Prochlorococcus marinus str. MIT 1013: one gene and its partner. The main gene of each other region encodes a partner of the protein of the gene in region 2 in a complex. Links are inferred from orthologs where the notes say so. Each region holds a gene or a part of one and is shown on either strand. Other genes may lie near its edges.

Region 1 (7,968 bases), 570 kb from region 2 along the record:
CCAAAGTTTTTATTAGATAAAGATATAGATATAACTAAAGTTTATAAATTCTTAGATCGTAATGCTTTATTTGCAGGCCAATGGCAAATGAAACGTTCCAAGCAGATGTCTGCTTCTGATTATAAGGACTTTTTACTTAAGAAAGCAGAACCGAAGTTAGATTACTGGATGAACAAAATAATAAATGAAAAGCTTATTAATCCTTCATTAGTTTATGGATATTTTCCTTGTGGTAGAGTTGGTAATAATTTAAAAGTATATGATAAAGATCACCAAAGCCTTTTAGGTGATTTTTTATTACCTAGGCAAAGATCTGGGAAAAGGTTTTGTATAGCAGATTTTTATAATGACTTAAATAACAATCAGCCTACAGATTATTTGCCAATGCAGGCTGTAACTATGGGAGAATCAGCTAGTGAATATTCTCATAAATTATTTAGTCAAGATTCATATTCTGATTATCTATTTTTTCATGGGTTAACTGTCCAACTGGCAGAAGCACTTGCTGAATATATACATTCTGTTATTAGAATCGAATGTGGTTTTGAAGATTATGAACCTGACAATATTAAAGATATATTAGATGTTAAATACCGAGGTTGCCGTTATTCTTTTGGGTATCCAGCTTGTCCAGAAGTTTCAGATTCTAGAAAACAACTACTTTGGCTTAATGCAAAAAAAATCAATATCTCAATGGACGAAAGTGAGCAACTTCATCCAGAACAAAGCACCACAGCTATTGTTGCATTACATCCAGTCGCTAAATACTTTGGAATATAAATATCATGCCTTATTTGATATTTATATAGAAAATTAGTTACTAATTTCATCGATTGTTTCTAATACTTCCATCTGAAACTCTGCCATTGATTCTGAGTCACTTAAATCAATTCCCTCTCCGGCAGCATTTTGAGTTAATTCCTGAAAGTGAAAAGCACCTTCACCCGTCGCCAAAAATTCCATACCAGAAGTTTCCCCGCTCTCGCGAAACGCATCGCATAGAGCTATAAAAGCTTGGTCTTCAGAAAAGTCCCAATCCATCGAGGACACATTACTAAATGAGGTTTTACCTCTTTCCCCCCTGCTTTCGTCAACCTTATTTGCCAATAATCTTAAACTATTTTGCAAATTGATAAATTTGCTTTTTCCTTCGTTAACCATAAACCATTCCAGTGCAATGGTTTTTGAGAACTTGGCGATTTAATTGCTAGCTCATGACTTTCGAGTTCGTTCTCCTTTTCATTTTTGCAAATATGATTTAATAAAAGGATTTTTAATCGAATAAACGAGAAGATCTTGCACGTTATCAAGCAGTCTGTAGAAGCCTATAAATCGCCTCTAGTGCGTCAAACCAATTGTATACGTGCAATCCACCCATTCATGCCCTAGACGGCTTATTAGGCATAAATCTCATGACTTCGCGTAACTTGATTAGCTTCTTCATTAATTTTGAAGTTAATGATTATTGATTAGTTAATAAGCTTTTAAATAATTTTTTATTTTTTAGATTATTAATTATATAATCAAATAAAATTAATTATCTAGGTCTATTTGAGGTGAAGAGCGAAATTATATGGTCTAAAGCTCTCGAGATTAGTAGAAAAGCTGTAGATTGCGGTGCTGTAATTCCACTAGAGACTAAAAAATATCAATCAAATGATGCATATTGTGATTATGAACTACGTTTTCTCAAAACTCCTATACCTAAGTATTTAATTGAATATGGACCTATACGAAATCCATTTATTCCTTGGGATACTAGACTACAAATACTGCCAATAAATGATAAACATACACTAATATTAAATAAATATCCAGTACAAATAGGGCACATGTTATTAATAACCAATTGCTGGAAACCACAAAATGGTTGGCTTAGTGAAGATGATTTTGAAGCTATTCAAAATGTTGATAATGATACTACCGGTTTATGGTTTTTTAATAGTAGTAAAGAATCTGGTGCTAGTCAGCCTCACCGACATTTTCAATTATTACCAAGACATTATAATGAGAGTATTTGTCCTAGATATGAATGGTTTTGCTCTTTATTAAATAACATGCACGATACCAATTCTAAAATTTCTCATTGTATATCAATTAGACCTAGGAATAAAAAAGAAGTCTTAAACTCGAATGATTTATTTAACTCATATAAGTCTATGGCTAAAGAGATGAATATAGGTGATATTGACTTAATTAATAAACCTATAAAACCATATAATTTGCTTATAACATCTAAATGGATTGCACTTATAACACGTAAAACTGATAGATCTAATGGATTCAGTATAAATGCTCTTGGTTTCGCTGGTTATTTTCTTGGAACAAAAAGATCTGATGTAGATACTCTTATTAAATTTGGTCCAGAAAGAATATTAATGGATGTGATTTAAGCAGTAGATTAAAGTTAATTTAGCCTTCGACACTAGGAGTTGTTGAATTCATTTGTTCTTCAAGTTTTGATATTGATGCTGTGATTGCAGCAAGTTTTCTTTCATAAGATTCTTTAATAGAAATTAAAAAATTTAATTTCTTTTCTTGAAAAAATTTTTTTCTTTCATTCCAGTTTCTAGATGAGTCGCAGAAGTTCATTTCTGATTACATTTTTATTAACTGTAAAAATAATACATAATAATATTGATCAATGTGGACATAATTTAATTTTAAGATAATATACTGAAATTTTAATATATTTTGCAATTAGAGATTAATTATATAAATTCAAAGCTAAAAGTGTTTTGAAGATAAAAATGCTATTAATATGTGACTAGATATAAGGATCTTGTGGCAGAAGGGGAAGGCAAGGAAGTAAAGAGAATATCAATTGATTTACCAATTGATCTAGTTGCTGGCGTCGATCGACTTCGTAAAGAGTGGGGATTTAGAGCTAGAGGACTAGTTTTTGAGAGATTATTAGAGGTTATTTTATCTAATGATTTGGATGATAATATAATTGAAAATAAACAACTAGATTTTAATCATAATAGTAATCAGGATTCTTCATCTTCTCAAAATGGAATAGATATTAGTAACCAGGAAGAAAAAGCACTTGTGATAGTTGGTAATAAGAATATTGAAATAAAAAACGTTGCTGTCAATGATGTCAAACCTAAGGATGTTCAAAGTAATAAACAAGATATTGTCTCTACAGGCATTGAATTACCAGGTTTTATTAGAAAACAAACTACAAATCTAAAGAGAAGTTTGAGTAAAGATAAAACTTTTAAAAATATGGAAGATACCTCAATTACCACTATTAATATTGATGATTTGTTAAAAGCGAAAGATGCTGCAGAAAAACATTGGATCTATCTTTATGGGCAAAAACCGACTGAAAGTGTCATTGAGGCTTCAATGATATGGCTTGCTAGAGATATCTGGCCAAATGTCGATGGCACAGAAAATATTCCTTTTACTTGGAATGCTGCCTGTAAAATGCTTAATTCCTATTGCAGTGATTGGAAAATTGATGCGGTAACTTTTGATGATGTGGTTATATTGGCAGGAGCGCTCGAAGATCCCTTTTCAGCTAAAAACCTAAGAAGTAGAATCCCCACGCTCATTCGCAGATTCGTTAATAAATTCAAACGTAGTCAAAATGTAACTTCATTCCAAACGCTTGAGTCTACGATGACTGTTCATGGTGCTCTGAAGTTATTGGGGTTGCCAACAAAGGCTGGATCATCGTTAACCCTTTCTTTTATTAGAGATGCCTATAAAGAAAAAGCTCTTTCCAATCATCCTGACGCTGGAGGATCTAACGAAACCATGAGAAAGTTAAACGAGGCTTATCAGTTACTCAAAGATTTATACAAAAATTAGGATCTTACAAGTCTTATCATGGTCTAACTATGGGTCTATATATAAGACTTGCATTAGACGAGTTAGATTAGAAATGAATTTAATTAATTAAGGATTGGAGTAAATAAAGATCCGTTAATTCAAATTATTATTTTCTTTTAGTTGAAAAATTAATTCATCAAAGGTACAAGAAGTCATCTATTGCAATTTAAAATGCATTAAAATTGGAATTTATATTTATGCGTTTTGTCGAGTTTCTTTGGATTTAGCTTTGCCTAAGATTAGATTTGTCCATTTTTTGTCCAGTCGTCATTGCATAGCTTTAATTCATTGCTATAACATGTTTTTATCCCCTGCATAACTGCTTTATAGACAGTTATGCATTTCAAGAAAAAACATAATTCATTTTTGCTTTAAATAGCAAGAGATTATTTCTGAATTTAGAGTATATTCTCGTCTCTCACTTCTATTATTAGACTCTTTATGAGTCCTAAATCGATTCTCGTATGAGAGTCTAAAGATATCTTTTCTGCGTTGTTGTTGTTGAATTTATATATGGCGATGTATTTAATATTATTAATCTCTAATCAAATTTTAAAACAAAGAAACTAAGAAGACAGCCATGAAAACATGCAGACTTTGTCAATTATTTCGAGGATCTGGCTTGATCTACTATGTCTTGCCCTGGTCTATAGCTAAGACTAAGTTTTAGACTTAGACTGGACGCGTTAGACTAGCTTCTGAGGTCAGCTTTTATCCTTTCTTTAAGAGCATTCCTTATTTTTTCGTGTATTGGATTTATATCTTCTTCTACTAGAGTTTTTTTAGGATCCCTATACTTTATTCTAAAAGCCTGGCTAACAGAATCCTCGGGAATAGAAGATCCCTCGTATCGGTCTATCAATTCCACTTTTTCTAAAAGTGGTCTTCCGGTTTTCTTGATTAGATTAATTATTTCTAATGAGCTATATTTTTTTGAATGAATAAGCGCAATATCTCTTTCCATGTAAGGAACAGTGGGATAATCCTTGTAAATTCTTGTCCAATTTGATTTCCTTGTCGTGGCTTTAATCAAGGCATCATATTCAAGGTTAAATAAATAAGTTTCTTTAATTAGATCATATTTCTCAGAAAGAGAAGGGTGAGTTTGACCAAAGTATCCGATACTTTTTCCTTCAACAAATAATTCAGATGTTCGACCCGGATGCATGAAATCTTTGTCGCTAAGTTGCTTATCAATAATTTCAATTCCTAGAACTTCAAGAGATTGCTTAAGTTTTCCTCTTGCTGCAAAATAATCTAATGATATTTGTTTTGATGCTGTTCCCCACTTGCTAAATCGTTTATTACCAGTCAGCGAACCTGCTAATAAATTAGTTTCTACAAAGCTTTCTTTATCTTTTTTGTATGTCTTTGCTATTTCAAAGATCCAACAACCTTCAGCTCCAAAAGATACATTTCTCTGCAGAATTTTAAGATGTTCATCCCATACATTTGTTCTTAATCTACTTGTCTCTGATAATAATGGATTTTTGATTAATACAATATTTTCATCATTATTATCAGGACCAACAAGTGAAGAAGTAACTACTTCTTGAAAACCATTATAGATAAAAGAATTTCGTAAACGTCTTTCAACCAATTTAGAAGGTGTTAGTACTCCTGGCTCAAGAGGATCTGGCATATTTGAATCGAAATTATCATAGCCAATTAGTCTTGCTATCTCTTCTATTAAATCAATTTCTCTTGTTAAATCAGATGATCTGTAAGGAGGAATTTGTACATTCCAACCACTAGAATTAGAAGTAAGTAGACAACCAAGCTTTGTTAGAAGATGCTCAATCTCATCCTTATTAAGATGACGAAGTGTATTTGAACTTTTATCTAATACATTATTAATTGAGCAACTGAATTTACCTAGGACGCTATTTATTTTTTCCATTCTAAGATTGACACTAATACTACTGTTCTTAAATCCATTATTAACATGAGTCGATTTAATATTCGCTCCTAATTCTAACGAAATAAGTTTACTCGCTCTATTTGAGACTGCTAATGTAATATTAGGAGATATGCCCTTTTCGTATCTACTACTTGCATCTGTCCTGAGCCCTATTTCTCTACTACTATTTCTAATAGATGTAGGAGTAAACACAGCCGCTTCTAACCAAATCCTTGTTGTTTTAGCACTTACAGAACTATTATTTCCACCAATAATTCCAGCTATTGCAATTGGAAAATCGTCGCATGTAATTACCTTTATATTTGGATTTAATTTATATTCTTTTTTATCAAGAGAAATAAATGATTCGCCTTCTTTACCATTTCTAATACCAAAATCATTTGGTATTACTTTTCTACCTACTATATTATCTAATAGATCTGCATCAAAGGCATGTAGAGGCTGTCCTTGTTCAAGCATTAAATAATTTGTTATGTCTACAACTGGATTTATACAATTTTGTCTTAATGAACATAATTTATAATTAATATTTTTGTTTATCTTTCCAGTATTATCTATGTTATCTATATATGTAAGTGAGTAGATACAGTCTGAACCAAGCGTTTCTTTATCTCTTATCTTTGGTTCAAACCTTTCAAATTCTTCATCATAATTTAAGTTTGGTAATGTTAATTTTGAATTTGTTATTGTTGATATTTCTCGTGCTATACCCACCATAGACATACCATCAGGTCTGTTAGCAGTAATAGCTAATTCAATTATGGTGTCATTTAAACCAAGATAATCCACAGCATTTGATCCAATGGGAGGGATATTTGTTTCACTTTCTTCAAGAATTTCTATACCTTTATTATTACTTTCAATGCCTAATTCATCCAATGAACAAATCATTCCTTCGCTTTCTACTCCACGTAAATTAGATAATTTTATTTTTAATGACTTAGAAGATAAATAGGCTCCAACCTTCGCTACAAGGACGTGATATCCAGCTTTTACGTTTTGTGCACCACAAACAATACTAAGCTTTTTGGGTAAACCAACATCTACAGAACAAACTTTGAGCTTTTCGGCATTTGGATGTGGTTTGATTTCGTCAACAAAACCAATAACAACATTCTTTGCTTGCTCTGATAAGTCTTCTAATGATTCAACTTCAAAACCTGTCATTGAAAGCTTTTCAGCTAATAAATCAATATCATCGTTAAATTCAACAAGATTTTTTAGCCAGGAAACTGATACCTTCATGATTTGCTCTGACAGGAGTTAAACATAGTTGCTCAAATGAATTTATAAAAAAGGGTGCTTAGCCTAGTAAGATTGTACTTTGTTCCCTAGACTCACAAAAGTTGAGCTAAGTTCATATGGCTAAAAAAGGTACCAGAATAGTGGTTACTTTAGAATGTACTGAGTCTAGATCTGTGCCTAGCTCAGAGAAACGCTCTGCAGGAGTATCTAGATACACCACAGAAAAAAATCGTAGGAACACTTCTGAGAGACTTGAACTTAAAAAATTCTGTCCTGAATTAAACAAGATGACTATTCATAGAGAAATCAAATAATCATTTCCTTTTATACACTTTTTTAAAATGACTAATTCACTATTTAAACAAAAGCTCTCTCCTGTAAAGCCAGGAGATCCTATTGACTATAAAGACGTAGAATTATTAAAAAAATTTATTACGGATAGAGGTAAAATCTTACCTAGAAGACTTACAGGACTAACAGCCAAGCAACAAAGAGATTTAACCACAGCAGTTAAAAGAGCAAGAATTATTGCCTTACTTCCCTTTGTTAATCCTGAAGGATAAGTTATTATTCTATTAATAATAGAATGTGCAATGAAATAATAGATAACGAAATAATAAATATAATATCTAGATTCAAACAGACAAATAACACAAGCTCTGTATTAAAAGATCTGACACATCTGAAAACTTACTCAATAGATGACTCTCAAACCTTAGAAATAGATGATGCTATTTCATTAGAAAAAATATCGCGTCATTACAAGTTATGGATCCACATTGCATCACCTTCTTCATATATTGAATATCAATCAGCTATTGATAAGAAGGCAAGGAAGCTTATTTCAACTATTTATTTATCAACTAATACTTATTACATGCTTCCCGAAATTTTAATTAATAATTTTTTTAGTCTAAGTGAAAAAGAAAAGAGAGAATCATTGAGCATAGGTGTTATTT
Region 2 (7,854 bases):
CTAACTGTAGGAACCTCCACCAACAATTGTCACAACCTCTAAGCAATCGCCATTATTTATTTTTGTAATTATCCAATCTTTTGGATTGATAATTGCACCATTTAACTCAACCACAACTAATTGAGGTTTGTAACCTAAATGTTCAAGTAAAGCTTCCAGGAGAAAATCTTTATTAGAGTTTTTAATGGTTTTAATTTCGCCGTTAATTTTTAATTTCATGTTAGAAATTTGAGAAGCTCTTCGGTTTTTGAAAAGGGGTCACTTGCGTTAATGACTGCATTAGACACGGCTATTCGTAGATTATTAATCTGGTTTAATTTTTTGATATTTGAGCTATTGATTCCACCAATAGCAAATGCGGGTAGGAAAGTTTCACTTAACCCCTTTGTAAGGTAGTCAATACCAAGAGGGCTTAGTTTCTTCTTTGTTTCAGATGGGAAAATTGGCCCTATACCAATATAATCACAGCCTTCCTTTTCGGCATTTTTTATGTCTTCAATGCAGTGTGTGCTTCGGCCAATGATCTTTTCAGGTCCTAGTAGTTCTCTCGCTATTTTTGTTGGCATATCTTCTTGCCCTAGATGAATCCCATCGGCTTCAACAGCCAGAGCAATATCGATACGGTCATTGACAATAAAAAGTGAATTGTATTTTTTACAAAGAGAGGCTAGGCATTTAGCTTGAGAAATTTTTTCATTATCATTTAAAAATTTCTCTCTGTATTGAACTATTTTTACACCAGCTTTGAGGGACTGATGAACAATTTCTTCGAGATTTCTCTTTTTTGTGGTGATTAAATATATGGAACAATCTTTTAAGGTTTCTCTTTTTTGTATACCCTCAGTAGTACTAAGCACTTTTATCTCGATCTCATAAGTTTCGTATCTAATCTTGGTGGCCACTTCACAGAGCTTTGGATCTGTTATTCGAGTAAATTCTTCTATTACTCTTAAGGCTTCTTGAACTCTAGATGAGTTCGCAATAAATACAGCCTCTGGAGTTGATCTGACTTTTTGTAACGGATGTGAAATTCCCATAGCTGGGTCGTTTGATGTGAGCCTCGCTTTTCGATAAATAATGTGATGATGTCCCCCTAGTTGTTGCCTCCAATCTTTGATTTGAATAGAAAAATCACTTCTCTTTAGACCAAACCTGCACCAATCTTCCATGACTCGAAGCCCTTCCCTAGCGCGATCAAGGTTCGCGTCAATTAATTGAGCAATACGATTATCAGATGGAGGGGTGACAGACATTGATTTCATGTCATCCTTTATTAGATGATATGTATTTAAATTTTATTGTGGAAAATGATTCTGAGAGCAATATGACCGTTCTTATTTGGGGCGTTTTTTTGTTGGGAGGCATAGGTTTATTTGTTGTATGGGGATTATCTAATGCTTATCCCTCAATTACTTAGATTTAGTAGATTTAGTGATTGTTTCCAATATCTCTTTTGACTGTATTGCATCTAAACTTATTTGCTGGCTCAGTGCTTCAATGCTCTCAAACTTTTTTTGAAGTCTAATTCTTTGCACAGGTTCAATAATTAATTCTTGTCCTAATAGGTTGATTTTTTTCTCAAGAAGGTGAACTTCTACTGCTGATAATGAGTTTGGATCAATTGTAGGCTGAGGGCCCATATTCATAACTGCTGAGAAACGTTCTTTTTTGTTTGCTATCGAAGCCCAGGCCGCATAAACCCCCAAAGATGGAAGAAATTTTCGCCCGTCTATTTTTAAATTTGCTGTTGGCCATCCAATTTTTTTGCCTAAACCTCTCCCTTTCTCAACTGTCCCTCTAAAAGTATACGGACGCTTCAATAGATATTTTGCTTGTTTTAAATCACCATCGTTGAGTGCTTTTCGTACTCTGCTACTACTAAGTCGACCATGCTCGTCTTCAAGGATAGGAATAATAGAAATTTTTATTCCTAGAGATGCACCTATCTTTTTTAAAGTAGAAATGTCACCTTCTCTATTGTGTCCAAACCTAAAATTTTCTCCAACTGCTATGTGTTTAGCATGAAGGGTTTTTACTAGAATTTCATCTACAAATCTCTCAGCACTTTTAGAGGCAAGAGTTTTATTGAAAGGAACCAAAACTAATTGTTCTATTCCTAGTGGCTCGAGCAGAAATGTTTTTTCATTAGGTAAATCTAATCTTAATCTTGATTCTCCAAATAGAACCTCACGAGGATGAGGCCAGAAACTGACAACTGTTGGAACGCCAACTGGCTCTTTTAAGATGGCTTTTATTACTTTTTTATGACCTAAGTGAAGACCATCGAAACTACCTAAAGCCAGTGCTGTAGGTAGTTTTGCGTTTTCAGGAGCACAGAGAGGAATCAAGATAAACGTGCAATTTTTGTGCTTAGATGGCAAGTTTGGTTTATCGCCTTATTCATCGTGATGGCAGATCAACGCGACTTTCAATTGCTTTCTCTAGGTATGAGAAGAATTGGTTGGCTTCGGTTTTGGATTCAAACAATTTTAGGTGTAGTGGTAGTGGGTGTTTTGTTGTTCAACAATGTTGGAAGTAGTTTAGCTAGAAATTCGGAGAGAGCATTGGGATTAGGACCAGGTTTGTCTCTCACGACATTGGCATTCATTCTGTTGCTATTTAGCCTTTGGCAAGGATGGTTGATAGTAAAGACTGGAAGGGCTTTAGGCAGCGAGGCGCGCCCAAGCAGAGGTGAAACTAGTCGATTGCTAAAGAGAGGCTTGATTGTCGATTTAGTCGGATTGGTTTTTTCTTCTGTCGGTTACCAATCTTTAGCAGGAGCTTTGTTCGTGCAGGCTTCAATGCAAGCCCCTGGAATTTCAATTGGTACAGGTATGAGAGCAATGGAAAACTATCCAATTACTTCTTTAGAAATGCTTTCTGTCTTGAGTAATACCCAAGTTTTATTTGCCCATTTGATTGGTCTGATTTTTTCTTTATGGTTATTGCAAAGGATTTTCAGGAAAAACTAATTGTTATATTAATTTTGGCAAATTATCCAAATTTCCTCTCCAAAAAAGATCAGGTTGAATTGGTGTTAAGGAGGGGGAGCATAAAGCAATTTGAGAAACATCACTTGGCCATTCTTTAGGTCCTTCTCCAGCCGATTGAAGATCTTTTACTGCCTCCCCAGCCATCCAAAAATAGGTGTTCCCTCTTGGATCGACCCTACGAATGAATTGCTCCTCGTATTGTCTGATTGAAAGTCTTGTCCATACTAAAGCCCCCATTTCTTTTTCTTCACAAGGGGGAATATTTAAATTTAATAGTAAGTTCTTTGGCCAACTTTGTTGAATTGCTTTCTCTGCAATATCTAAGGCTAGTTTCCCAGCAAAACTAAAACTTTTCCATTGAAAACTTGCAATGCTTACTGCAATAGATGGGATTCCATCCAAAGTCCCCTCAAGTGCAGCAGCAACAGTCCCTGAGCAAAAAATATCTGTCCCAAGATTAGGTCCATGATTAATTCCCGAAAGGATTAAATCTGGTTTTTGATCAAGAAGTTCATTAAGTGCGAGTTTTACGCAATCAGCAGGGGTGCCACTACATCCCCAGGCTTGAATACCTTCTCCAAATAATTCGTTTGCTTTTTCAGCACGTATAGGGGAATGTAAAGTTAATCCATGCCCGGTTGCTGATCTTTCTTGATCTGGACAAACGACAGTAATTTTATGTCCTCTGCTCGCTGCAGATATGGCAAGTGTTCTTATCCCTTCTGCAAAAACTCCATCATCATTACTAATTAAAATTCTCAATGGTTTCATTTTTTATCTATTGGTTTTTAGAACTGGGACTGGTTGCCGATTAAACTAGTACTCGAGACTGGAATTCATTGAGTTCAACATTATCCCTAAAACAGCTCATTAATGAGCTTAAGATTCTAGAAAGCGAGGCGGCAAAAGATATTGCTGCTGCTGAAAATTCTGAATCAATAGAGAAGTTAAGGTTGGCTTTCCTTGGAAAGAAAGGAAAACTCTCACTTCTTTTGGGAGGGATGAAAAATCTTTCTAGTGAGGAAAGACCTGAAATTGGTCAAAGAGCGAACGTTTTAAAAACTCAATTGCAAGAATTAATAAAGGAAAAGCTTGAAATTTTAAAAACTCAGGCTTTAAATCAGTTACTAATAAAAGAAACTATAGATGTTACAGCGCCTTCAACTGGTATTTATCAAGGACATCGGCACCCCTTGATAACAACTACTGAGCAAATAATTGATCTTTTTTTAGGCCTTGGGTACCAAGTTTCTGAAGGACCTGAGATAGAAAATGATTACTACAATTTCGAGGCACTAAATATTCCACCTGACCATCCTGCAAGAGATATGCAAGATACTTTTTATTTGGGAGGTGAATATCTTTTAAGAACGCATACTTCGCCTGTTCAGATTCGTTGCCTTGAAAGCAAAAAACCTCCTGTAAGAATTGTTTCTCCTGGTCGGGTTTATCGAAGAGATGCAGTTGATGCTACTCATTCGCCGGTATTCCATCAGATTGAGGTCTTAGCAATAGATGAAAAGCTTGACTTTAGTCATTTAAGAGGAACAGTAATGGCTTTTTTAAAAGCGTTTTTTGGAGATCTTCCTATTCGATTCAGAGCTAGTTATTTCCCATTTACGGAGCCATCAGCAGAAGTTGATGTTCAATGGAGAGGTAAATGGTTAGAAGTTATGGGTTGCGGGATGGTAGATCCCGCAGTCCTAGAGGAATTAGGGATTGATCCAGAAAAATATAGTGGATTCGCGGCTGGACTTGGGGTGGAAAGATTTTGCATGGTTCGTCATGGAATAGACGATATTAGAAAGTTCTATACAAGTGATCTCAGGTTTTTAGAACAATTTTAAAGTTAGATATTTTTGAATTAACTTTTAATTGTATTAAATAAATATTATTGACATTTAATTGCTAATATTGAACGATAGTTTGTGAAGTATGATCGGTGCCCCGAGTAGGACTGATCGTTAATGACGGGAAAGAGCTTGCTGTTAAGACAGCAAAAACTTTTCAAAAGAAACTAGAAGATTCTGGTTTTGATGTTGTCAGAGTTAGTAGCGCAGGCGGTTTATTAGGCTTTACTAATCCTGATCAATATATGAGTTCACAGGGATACAACTCATGCATTCCAGATGGCTTTGATTCTTCAATTTTGTTTGCCGTTGTATTAGGAGGGGATGGGACTGTCTTGTCTGCGGCTAGACAAACTGCACCATTGGGTATACCCATTCTCACTGTAAATACAGGACATTTAGGTTTTTTGGCTGAGGCGTATCTCTCGGATATAGATAAAATTTTTAAACATTTAGTTTCAAGGAAATGGAATATTGAGGAGAGAACAAGCCTAGTAGTAAGTGTTATGAGAGGTGATCAATGTAGGTGGGAAGCTCTTTGCCTTAATGAAATGGCATTACATAGAGAACCTATGACAAGTATGTGTCATTTTGAAATTTCTGTTGGACGGCATGCGCCCGTCGATATTTCTGCAGATGGTGTAATTCTCTCTACTCCTACTGGCTCAACTGCTTACTCTTTAAGTGCTGGTGGACCAGTAATTACTCCAGATTGTCCTGTTTTGCAGCTTACCCCTGTATCTCCTCATTCATTGGCCTCAAGAGCTCTTGTATTCAGTAATGAAGAGCCAGTAACAATTTTCCCTGCCACACCTGAAAGATTAATGATGGTAGTAGATGGTAGTGCTGGCTGTTATGTATGGCCAGAGGATAGAGTTTTAATTAGAAAAAGTGATCATCCAGTTAAGTTCATTAGACTTTCAGATCATGAGTTCTTTCAAGTTCTAAGAAATAAATTAGGCTGGGGACTACCCCATGTTGCGAAACCTGATAAAACATAAAAAATTATTGAATTTCACCTTTCAAAATAAAAACAGGATTTAAAGGAGATAATCTTATATCTTCTCCAATACTTACACCTCTATATGATTGATGTTGACTAATAGATAACTTCTGAACTTTTGGCTTTAAAATAGACTCTAATTTTGATAAAGATCTTAATGATATTAAAGGTATGATTAAAACACATAAATTATTTATTTTTTTTAATACCTCTTCAATAATTAAATCCAAGCTTGATCCTCCTCCTCCTATAATAACTCTATCTGGATGTAAGAGATTATAAGGAATTTTATTTTCTTTAAATATATTTAATGCTTCATCTTCAATTATTAAAGATGGATTAACGCCAAGCCTTCTAGCATTTTCTTTAATAATATTCTTACTTCCAACCCTCTTCTCAATGGATACTAATTTTAGGTTTGGAGATATCCTTAATGTTTCCAGTCCTATACTTCCAACCCCACTACCTATGTCCCAGATTACTCCTTGTTTTGGGAGGTTAAGCTCAGCAAGGATTTGAACTCTAACCTCTTTTTTTGTAATTAATCCGGGGCAGTCTGGATTTTGAAGAAAAACTGAATCATTAATTCCAAATAAGGGCAATTCTTCTGATTTTACTGGTGGCTCTTCTCTTTCAAAAAGAATTACAAGATGCAATGGATCAAGATCAAGTGGAAAATCATCAATAGAAGTGATTTTTGTAATTCTTTCATTTAGGTACCCAAGTCTTTCGAAAGTCCAAAATTCATATTTTTTCTGAAGCTCTAATGAATCAAGTAATTGATAAACCTCTTTAGCACCAGATCTCTTTGAGTCAGTTAAAACTACAAGTGAAGAGGGCAGCTTTTTAATTGTCTTTTCAAATGGAAGCGGGTCTCTACCATGAAGACTGATCCATTGCGTATTTTGCCAAGGCTTTCCAAGTCGGGAAAAAGCCAGTTGAAAAGATGTAGCTGCTGGCTCAAAAGAAAGTTTTGATAAAGGAAAATTTTGAATTAATAATCTACCAATTCCGAACCAAAGAGGATCACCACCTGAAAACACAATTGTTTTTTTCTCTTCTTTTTTTAATAGATCTATAAACTCATTTAGTTTGTCAGTTGCAATGAACTCAAAATTATGATTTTTTATATTTTTATCTTTTAACCAAGTTTTGAATGAATCTAAAATTCTTTTTGGTCCAGTGATTCTTTCAGCTTTGAAAATTGGGATTTTTTTAGCTTCAAAAAAACTTTCAACATTTGAAGTATCAATTCCTATTACATGTATCTCCTTTGACTCACTAGACATAGTTTAAATAAATGGACGTAGAAAAATGTCTTTTTTATAGCTTTACTATTTTTTCTATGAAAATCAACTAAAACTTCAATAGTTAGCTTGAAAGTTTTGTGAATCTTAAAAAAAATAAAGCTGAGGAACACTTAACCAGAAGATCCCGACTACATGAAATTTTGATAGCTCTTATAAAGCAACAAAAAGATTTAGAATTAATGGACGAAGGCGTTGAGGTCTTTCAAAATCCTACTAATCATTCAGAAAAATATGATTCTTCGAAAATAATTCAACGCAATCAACGTATCATTAAGAAGTATCAGTCACTCGTTCGCTCAGCAATTGCATTAGATGCGCTACTTGACTCAGAACAATATGAAATTAGTGATGGAAAGTTTTCCTAAGGTTTTTCTTCAAATACTTTCTTATTTTTTGATTTGTTGTTGTTTTTTTTTTTACAATCGCAATAAGCACTTATGCAGATTCTAATGACAACATTCCTAATCAGCAAAGAGAGATTAAAAGAAGTTTAGAAAGCTTGAGAGACTTGGATTACCAAACTTGGCAAGTCATCGTATATCCAAGTTCTACAGTCACAAAGAATTTAACTTTAAGAATTGTCGGTTTTCCAGGGTCCTTAAGGTTTGATCATCCTACTGATTTACTTGTAAATTCAGGAAGAAAGAATTGGGAGCTCAAAGACATAACAAGGAAAAGCAAAGTTGAATTTGAAACTT

What was found.
Region 1: the proteins of pheS (region 2) and pheT are in contact, whole or in part, in a crystal structure (PDB 6P24), measured with the Escherichia coli proteins. The link is inferred for Prochlorococcus marinus str. MIT 1013 from one-to-one orthologs.

Annotation. Positions count from the first base shown.
Region 1 is NZ_CP114778.1:332,720-340,687, forward strand. The notes cover bases 4,273-7,354. They hold pheT (phenylalanine--tRNA ligase subunit beta), read right to left. Parts: upstream 7,010-7,354; coding sequence 4,535-7,009; downstream 4,273-4,534. Other genes in these bases: rpmG (50S ribosomal protein L33), read left to right, coding at 7,126-7,323; rpsR (30S ribosomal protein S18), read left to right, coding at 7,351-7,354. Also shown: metH (methionine synthase), read left to right, coding at 1-780; O5633_RS01765 (hypothetical protein), read right to left, coding at 814-1,041; O5633_RS01770 (ATP adenylyltransferase), read left to right, coding at 1,557-2,393; O5633_RS01775 (hypothetical protein), read right to left, coding at 2,413-2,592; O5633_RS01780 (molecular chaperone DnaJ), read left to right, coding at 2,764-3,822; more of rpsR, read left to right, coding at 7,355-7,572; O5633_RS01800 (ribonuclease catalytic domain-containing protein), read left to right, coding at 7,596-7,968.
Region 2 is NZ_CP114778.1:904,289-912,142, reverse strand. The notes cover bases 2,891-5,858. They hold pheS (phenylalanine--tRNA ligase subunit alpha), read left to right. Parts: upstream 2,891-3,877; coding sequence 3,878-4,840; downstream 4,841-5,858. Other genes in these bases: cbiE (precorrin-6y C5,15-methyltransferase (decarboxylating) subunit CbiE), read right to left, coding at 5,849-5,858; O5633_RS05555 (NAD(+) kinase), read left to right, coding at 4,936-5,844; surE (5'/3'-nucleotidase SurE), read right to left, coding at 2,976-3,764; O5633_RS05570 (DUF3611 family protein), read left to right, coding at 2,891-2,972. In the rest of the region: sulfur carrier protein ThiS, read right to left, coding at 1-219; O5633_RS05580 (thiamine phosphate synthase), read right to left, coding at 216-1,262; O5633_RS05575 (bifunctional riboflavin kinase/FAD synthetase), read right to left, coding at 1,410-2,381; more of O5633_RS05570, read left to right, coding at 2,409-2,890; more of cbiE, read right to left, coding at 5,859-7,135; O5633_RS05545 (hypothetical protein), read left to right, coding at 7,234-7,521; O5633_RS05540 (DUF3122 domain-containing protein), read left to right, coding at 7,665-7,854.